One region of the Paenibacillus sp. Z3-2 genome, then DNA from elsewhere that is predicted to be linked to it. Evidence: riboswitches for the same ligand, from Rfam matches in the RefSeq annotation. Region 1 holds a riboswitch; the other holds the start of a gene.
The links. Region 1 has a riboswitch for FMN ahead of ribD (bifunctional diaminohydroxyphosphoribosylaminopyrimidine deaminase/5-amino-6-(5-phosphoribosylamino)uracil reductase RibD). Riboswitches for the same ligand answer to the same signal wherever they lie in the genome.

Region 2: linked by a shared signal. The riboswitch ahead of M1D71_RS16445 (DMT family transporter) and the one ahead of ribD (bifunctional diaminohydroxyphosphoribosylaminopyrimidine deaminase/5-amino-6-(5-phosphoribosylamino)uracil reductase RibD) in region 1 are both predicted to bind FMN.

The regions. Positions count from the first base shown of each region.
Region 1 is NZ_CP096397.1:4,074,324-4,078,655, forward strand. It holds gene M1D71_RS18340 (bifunctional 3,4-dihydroxy-2-butanone-4-phosphate synthase/GTP cyclohydrolase II) at 1-700, opposite strand, end outside; gene ribE (riboflavin synthase) at 748-1,416, opposite strand; gene ribD (bifunctional diaminohydroxyphosphoribosylaminopyrimidine deaminase/5-amino-6-(5-phosphoribosylamino)uracil reductase RibD) at 1,477-2,580, opposite strand; FMN riboswitch at 2,907-3,073, opposite strand; gene M1D71_RS18355 (peptidylprolyl isomerase) at 3,465-3,896, opposite strand; gene lysA (diaminopimelate decarboxylase) at 4,144-4,332, opposite strand, start outside.
Region 2 is NZ_CP096397.1:3,674,373-3,678,704, forward strand. It holds gene M1D71_RS16435 (CGNR zinc finger domain-containing protein) at 47-598, opposite strand; gene M1D71_RS16440 (DinB family protein) at 737-1,237, shown strand; FMN riboswitch at 1,321-1,474, shown strand; gene M1D71_RS16445 (DMT family transporter) at 1,619-2,599, shown strand; gene M1D71_RS16450 (amidase) at 2,788-4,284, shown strand.

The sequences.
Region 1 (4,332 bases):
CCACAGCGTTCGTATAAGCCACCGCTTGGAACTCGCCAAAGTCTGTTGGCATACGCACAGCCACTTCACGTTGAACCAGCTGCTCTTTTTCGTTACGGTAACGAATCATGTCTTGAATACTGATCAGCTTCAGATCATGCTTGCGGGCAATCTCCTGCAGATCCGGAAGTCTGGCCATTGTACCATCTTCCTTGATTACTTCACAGATTACGCCCGCAGGGTAGGAACCACACATGATAGCGAGGTCTACAGCTGCTTCCGTATGTCCGGCACGGCGCAGCACACCCCCATCTTTTGCAATCAAAGGGAACATGTGACCAGGCTTGCGGAAGTCCCCAGCTTTTGCTTCAGGATCGATCAGCCCCTTCACAGTGATGGAACGTTCTTGTGCCGAGATACCTGTTGTAGTATCTTTGTGGTCCACAGAGACGGTGAAGGCCGTTCCATGAAAATCTGTATTTTGTTGAACCATGGGTTTTAGGTTGAGTTCGTCCGCACGTTGTTGTGTAATCGGAACACAGACCAGACCTCTGCCTTCAGTGATCATGAAATTAATCACTTCAGGTGTTGCCTTTTCGGCCAAAGCGATAAAATCGCCTTCATTCTCCCGATCTTCATCATCCACAACAATGACGGGTTTACCACGCATGAGATCGTATATGGCTTCTTCTACCGTGTCCAGAATGGATTGTTCTGACATTGGTCCACCTCCAGTGTATTTCTTTTCTCTATGTTCTTGTGTAGATGTTATGCAAAACCGTGATTGGCAAGAAAATCTTCACTAATACTACGCGGCTTGCCAGCACCTGTCTCCTGATGTCCTCTTCCATACTGAAGCAGATGATCCACATATTTGCCTAAAATATCGCATTCGATATTGATGGTATCCCCTGTCTTTTTGACATTTAGTACAGTCTCACCAATGGTGTGCGGGATAATGGAAACAGTGAATGCGCTCTGCGACGTATGAACAACAGTCAAGCTAATGCCGTCCAATGTAACGGACCCCTTAGGAATCAGATATTTGAACAACTGATGATCATCAGGTTTGATCTCAAACACAATCGCGTTCTGATCACGTGTTATACTGCCAATCACTCCAGTACCATCGACATGGCCCTGAACGATATGTCCGCCAAAACGGCCACCTGATTGCATGGCTCGCTCCAGATTGACTTTACTGCCAGATTGCAACTGACTGAGATTGGTATGTCGAAACGTTTCAGGCATTACATCGGCGGTAAAACCTCCACCTTCCAGCGTTGTTGCAGTTAAGCACACTCCGTTCACTGCTACACTATCGCCAATCTTCAGATCGTCCATGATGGCGGAAGCTCCGATATTCAGGACCATCGCTTCGCCTTTCCGACCAATACGCCGAATCTGACCGACTTCTTCCACCAAACCGGTAAACATGCTGCCGCCTCCCTCGATCATTTCTAAGGACCCTGACTTACTACTTTAAGATCCATTTATTTATTCAGGCCATACTGGAATACCGCCAATGCTGATATTATCCCCAACTTGTTCGATCTCCAGCTGATTCAATTGAATCGCCTGATTCATGCGTTCCACACCCTCAAAGCGGAAACTTCCAGGTGTATCATAACCGCCTACAATCTTTGGAGCGATGAACATAAGCAGTCGATCGACCAACCTTGCCTCCAGCATGGCTCCATTCAGGGTGCCTCCACCTTCAAGCAAAATTGAACCAATCTCCCGCTCACCCAGCTTGCTAAGTCCGCTTAACAGATCCACACGTGGTCCAGGACCACAGCGTATAATTTCGACACCATAGGCTTCCAAACGCTCAGCAGCTTCAGGACTGGCTTCGTCTGTTGTCAGTACCCATGTTGGGGCTAGAACATCCTTAACCATCTTGGCACCTAAAGGAAGACGTAGCTTGGAGTCCACCACAATGCGTACCGGACTGATGCCTTCCACTTGCAAACGGGTTGTAAGCTCCGGATTATCGGCAATCACTGTGTCTACGCCAACCATGATTCCTTGGTGACGATGACGAAGGGCATGCACAATCTCACGAGCGGGCTCATTAGAGATCCACTTACTGTCTCCGCTGCGTGTAGCAATCTTTCCATCCAAAGTTGTAGCTGTCTTCAGCGTCACGAAAGGTAGGCCTGTTGTAATAAATTTAATGAATTTTTCATTCATCCGTCTTCCACGCTCACGCAATACGCCAACTTCAACTTCAATGCCTTGTTGACGGAGCATGCTAATGCCCCTGCCGGATACTTGCGGATTTGGATCTTCACAACATACCACGACACGTTTCACCTTTTCGTGAATCAGGCGTTCACTGCAAGGTGGCGTCTTGCCATAATGACTACAGGGCTCAAGTGTAACGTATACCGTACTGTCTTCTGCGTCGCTGCCTGCCATGTTCAATGCATGCACCTCTGCATGACCGGTTCCACGTTTCAGATGACTTCCCAGGCCTACAATACGCCCTTCTTTCACAACTACACATCCAACGACCGGATTAATTCCCGTCTGTCCTTGTGCTCGTTCCGCCATATCAAGTGCCAGTGCCATATAAAATTCATCATTGATCATTTCCAAATCCGTTCACCCCGCGGTCTAAAGTCTTGATTATGAAAAAAAATCCCCGTCGAACAATCAGTTCGATGGGGATGATGAGAGACAAATGTCAACAGCAGGAGTGAAATGGATACAGCACGCCAAACACTTTGCCCAAAACTTCATTTCGGGCAAGTGAAAATAGACACATACCTTAATGAACATCAATCACAGGTAAAGAGCTTCTATAGTGTGGCACATGTATGGAACTGTCCGGCATAACCGGATCTTCCCTGCACAGTGCAATACATCACGAATAGTGACTGTGCAGCAATACTCCTGCTGAGTGCAAACCTGTTAGGTCTGCACCTCTCCTTCTCCCATCCAGACTATACTGTCGGTTCTGGAATTACACCAGATCAGCCATCTGCCACAGGCAGACAGGTCACGGACTTTGCATCAAGTGCTGGACATGTGTCCTTACACTTCCTGCATCACCGCCGGTAGGGAATCGCACCCTGCCCTGAAGGATTGCTTTCGTTATTAATTGGATGTTAGCACTTTAATGCCAAAAAATCAATTGTTTTTTGTTCCTTTTTGTCACATACTAACTTTTAATAAGTCAAGAAACAACAAAAAACCGCTTCCTCTCAAGGAGGCACGGTTTTTGCTTGGAAGCATTTCATTTCCATCGTCTTGTTCTCATTAATTCCGATAGATGAGTCCCACCACGCCAAAGGCCCTGTACTTATAACCCGCACATTGGGCGCTCGTCACACTGTATGTAAGAAGTGAATTGAGTTATCATTAGGTTTCATTCATCCTTTCTTCATCGATTTCAATACGTAACACGTAACATATGGAAAATAAAAAAAGTGCTTCTATAAAAGAAGCACTTCATGTTTGGATCAGTTAAGCTGAAGGAATTAAGCTTCTACAACTTCAACAGTTTCCATTTTGTCTTTACCTTCTAAAGCGTCCACGAACTCCATACCTTTTGTTACTTTACCAAATACAGTATGTTGTCCATCCAAATGTGGTTGCGGTTGGTAGCAGATGTAGAACTGGCTTCCACCTGTGTTACGGCCAGCATGTGCCATAGCGAGTGTTCCGCGCTCATGTTTGTTCGGGTTGATTTCACAGTTGATTGTGTAACCTGGGCCACCTGCACCGGAACCATTAGGGCATCCGCCTTGGGCTACAAAGCCCGGGATAACGCGGTGGAATGTAAGACCATTGTAGAAGCCGGAGTTAGCCAGTTTCTCAAAGTTTGCTACTGTGTTTGGAGCTTCTTGATCGAACAGATCGATAAGAACTTCTCCGCCGTTTGCCAATTTAATTTTCGCTTGTTTCGCCATATGTAAATGACTCCTTTCGTATTGACCATCGTTAATGGTGCCAAAATGCATGACCCTGGGCCAAGCATTACAGCACTTTTCTTAGTGTACACCGAAAATGTCTGGATCGCAAAAAAAACGGCAACTTTTTTCATTATTTAGTCCGAGTACACAAAAAGCAGACGAAAAAGGAAGTTCCCTTTTCATCTGCTTCAACGGTGAAATCCATATATCATGAATAATGCAGAAACGCATTATCTTTGACGAATTAGCGAATAACTGGCTGTTTGCCAATACGCGCAGGTACCAGGTCATTCTGGATGATATCCTGATACGTCTCACGGCGTACCACTACATCTCCTTGACCGTCTTTGACAAATACAACTGCCGGACGACGAATCCGGTTGTAGTTGCTTGCCATGGAGTAGTTATATGCACCTGTACAAGCTACAGCGAG
Region 2 (4,332 bases), 400 kb from region 1:
TTGTTTCGCTAGTATATATACATTATATAGTTATTGTTAATATTTTTCAATTTTGGGTTTTTCGTTTCGCTCGAAATCTTCTGACCTTCATCAAGTTCCCGCACATCTTATCATCACAATACTTCTGTGTTCTGCTTCGGGTATCATCATAAAACATCCAGCGGCAATCCGAATTATCACAGATACGAATTCTGCCCGCTCCTCCCTCCACCAAAGTCATTGCAAAGTCAGCAGCTACCTCAGCCATAACCTGATGCCAATGAACTTCTGCCGGAACAAGTTGAATTATCAATTCCTGATTCATTGAGGTCAATCTTCTTCTTATAGTTCCTGCTTCCATAACAGAGTTCAACCATTGTTTCTCCCCATCTGTTAATGATACTCCAGTAGAGACACGGGCTCCCAGGGTCAGCAATTCATCCCTCAAATTTCTGATCTCCAATTCATCTTCAGAGGATGCGGGTACAGGAGCTTGCAGCTTCCATCGATCCAGAAAGTCTCGTTGCCAGTCTGCCTTCCCGAGCCTGTCCTCCGATCGATCTCCCCCACGCCAATCGTGATAATCACTGTTTACAAAATCGGTCCATAGTCTGTCCATATGTGCCTCCGTTTCATGTAACCTTCTTAAATCAATAAAGATGGTTACATTCATTTCTTGATGTGTTATATTAAGTGTAACCTCAATAAGTAATTTTAGCTAGTTACACCACAATAGCACTCAAGGAGGAATAAAAAAATGACGAAAACTACAGCATTAGATGTGTTACTTATTCAAAAGGATGACACTTGGGATCAATGCAATTGGATTGTGCCTTTGTCAAAATCCCTGGAAGGTCTTACAGCAGAACAAGCAGCCTGGGTTCCGCCTTCAGGAGGATTAAGCATCTGGCAGTTGGTTAACCATATGTATTATTACAACCATCGCTTATTATGTCGCATGCAAGGTAAAGAACCCACCCTTCCCGCTGTAGACTCCAATGAATACACGTTTGGGAATTCTGGAGATGCAACGGACGCAGATGGATGGAATACACTGCAACAGGGTACAACTCGGTTAGCTCAACAGTTGCGAGATCAATTGGCGGCGCTACAGGAGTCAGATCTGGAAGCAGCTTATATGGATTCTGAAGAGAAATGGGCACACGAACTAGCTCGCTGGGTACTCCATGATGCGTATCACGCAGGTCAGATCGTGCTTCTTCGCAGACAGCAAGGAAACTGGAATATCATTTTCTGAAAAAATGCTTGAACTGCTAGCGCTTACAGGAATAAGATGAACTTATTAATGTTACAGCTTGTTCAACACACTATATAATTGAATAGGATCTTCGGGGTAGGGTGCAATTCCCAACCGGCGGTGATGTTCTTCGGAACCAGCCCGCGACTCGCTATTTGTTCTTAACGAAGGACATGTAGCGACTGACTTGGTGTGAATCCAAGGCCGACGGTACAGTCCGGATGAGAGAAGATCAACACATTGACATGCCGTTCACGGGAAGGCCTCTTTCCTGACGCATGTCCTTGGATGAGCCCCCGTTTATTTGGTATATACCGAAACGGGGGCTTTTGTCGATTTTGCCAACTGAAGATTCCGTGTTCTGACGAAGGAGTCCTGAATATGGAAAAGACATCATCAGCATCAACGGTTTACCGCAAGGAACGAAGTAATACCGGATTCTGGCTTGTTGTTCTCGGCGCCGCCCTCTGGGGTGTGGATCCACTCTTCCGCATTATTTTGCTTAACACAATGACATCCACGCAGATTGTACTGGTGGAGCATATCATCGTCAGTCTTATAGCCATTCCCGTGCTATGGAAATTCCGGGCTGATCTGAAGAACTTGCGCGCTCGCCACTGGATTGCCGTGATCTTTATCTCATGGGGTGGTTCAGCACTCGCAACGGTATTGTTCACCATGGCACTTACACATAACGATCCCAACACGGTACTGTTATTGCAAAAAATGCAGCCACTCTTCGCTATCGTTCTGGCTAAGCTGTTATTGAAAGAGACATTGCCTCGTCGCTTCGGCGGACTGTTCTTCATTGCACTTGTCGGAACATATTTGCTTACATTCGGCTTCACAATGCCTCTAGGTAACTGGGACAACTGGATTCATGCTGGCAGCCTGTTATCCCTTGGGGCTGCCGCATTATGGGGAGGTTCCACCGTAATGGGCCGATTGATGCTGGGACAGGCGCGTTACGAGACCGTTACTTCCCTTCGCTTCGTCGTTGCTCTCCCGCTCCTGATCTTTATGACGTGGAACGAAGGTGCGGTATGGACGTTTCCGTCCGGAACGGGTGAACAGACTGCTGTCATCCTCAACATTCTTGGTCAGGCATTGTTACCAGGATTGCTCAGTCTTTTGTTATATTACAAAGGTCTGTCGTCGACCAAAGCTTCTGTCGCAACTCTCGCGGAACTGAGCTTCCCGATGGCAGGTGTGTTGGTGAACTGGATTGCTTTCCGTACGCTGATTACATGGGAGCAGTTGCTTGGCTTTATTTTGATCTGGGTTGCCCTCTTCGCCATCTCCAAACAGCAGGAACGATCATCAACTGCGTCCGATGCGGCACCGAAGCTTCGTACAGAGTAAGTGGATGTTTTATCTAAGGTTTATCAAAGGAAATTTTAAACATGAAAGCACTGCACATCGAATTGGATGAGTAGTGCTTTTTTTCTCTTCATTACTCGATACTCGATCATTTTTGTCTTTTATCTATTCCGGTGGTACGATGACATATGGAACAACAGATGAACTATATTCAGAGAGGAACGATCATAATGTCTTCATTCTCATATACCTCCTACGATGCCGTAGGTTTGGCTGAACTGATCCGATCCCGGGAAGTATCTCCGGTTGAATTGCTGGAAGCGGCATTTGCACGCCTTGAAGAAGTAAATCCGCAGCTTAATGCGGTTATTCGTACATATGAAGCTCGTGCGCGGCAAGAAGCAGGCTTGGTTCGCCCTGGAGAACAACCTTTTGCCGGTGTTCCCCTGCTTCTGAAAGATATTTCCCAATCCTTGGAAGGTGAATTTCTGACCTCTGGCTCACGCCTGTTCAGCGAGCATCGTGCATTGCGCAGTTCCAATTTTGTCTCTCGACTGCGCGATGCAGGCTTTATCATTATAGGGCATACCAATACGCCAGAATTTGGTTTGAAAAATATTACCGAGCCCCGTCTTCATGGTCCAACTCGCAATCCATGGAATATCAATCACTCTCCAGGTGGTTCAAGTGGCGGCGCTGCCGCAGCAGTAGCTTCAGGGATTGTCCCACTTGCCGGAGCCAGTGATGGAGGCGGTTCGATTCGTATTCCCGCTTCCTTCAGCGGCTTGTTTGGTTTGAAACCAACGCGCGGAAGGACACCTGTGGGGCCTGGAGTTGGTCGTCAATGGCAAGGCGCATCCATTGATTTTGCCCTATCCCGCTCGGTTCGGGACAGTGCCGCCCTGCTCGATACTTTGCAAGTCATTCAGCCTGAAGCTGCGTTTCATGCACCACTATTCCCAGGCAGTTACTTGGCAGATATGAGCTATCCTCATCAACGCAAACTGAAAATTGCGTACACAACAGATTCACCTGTAGGTACACCCGTCAGCACAGAAGCCAAAGAAGCAGTATATAAACTCGTTCGCTGGTTGGAAGACCAAGGACATCATGTTGAAGAAAAGCTGAGTCCGGTTAACGGAGTCCGGTTGATGGAGAACTATTATATGATGAACAGTGGCGAGATGGCTGCAATGATCTCTTCCATGGAACGTTCCATGGGACGAATTCTGACCTCAGATGATATGGAGATTGAATCCTGGGTTCTGGCTGAAGCCGGCAAAAAAGTGTCCGCTGCGGAATTTGTGCATAGTCTGGCAGAATGGGATGTAGCTGCAGCGCAGATGTCCACCTTGTTTGAGCGCTATGACTTCTATGTCACACCCGTTAATGCATTTTCTGCGCCCAAAATTGGAGAGTTAACACCTCATGATGAACAGATTCGTAACCTGATGCGGATTAGCGAGTTGGACAAGACCAAGCAGCAGCAACTCATCTATGAAATGTTTGAACCAAGTCTTACGTATACACCGTTCACTCAGCTCGCGAATTTGACAGGCCAGCCTGCAATTAGTGTACCTCTGCATATGACACCAGAAGGCTTGCCTATGGGCGTTCAGGTGATGGCAACCAAGGGCCGCGAAGATTGGTTGTTACATCTGGCTGGACAACTTGAAAAATCAGAATTATGGATCGGGATGAATGGTAACCCACTTTTTCCAGTCTAAAAATACATGTTGCACTCCCACCAGCAGACCTGTTCTGCTGGTTGTTCC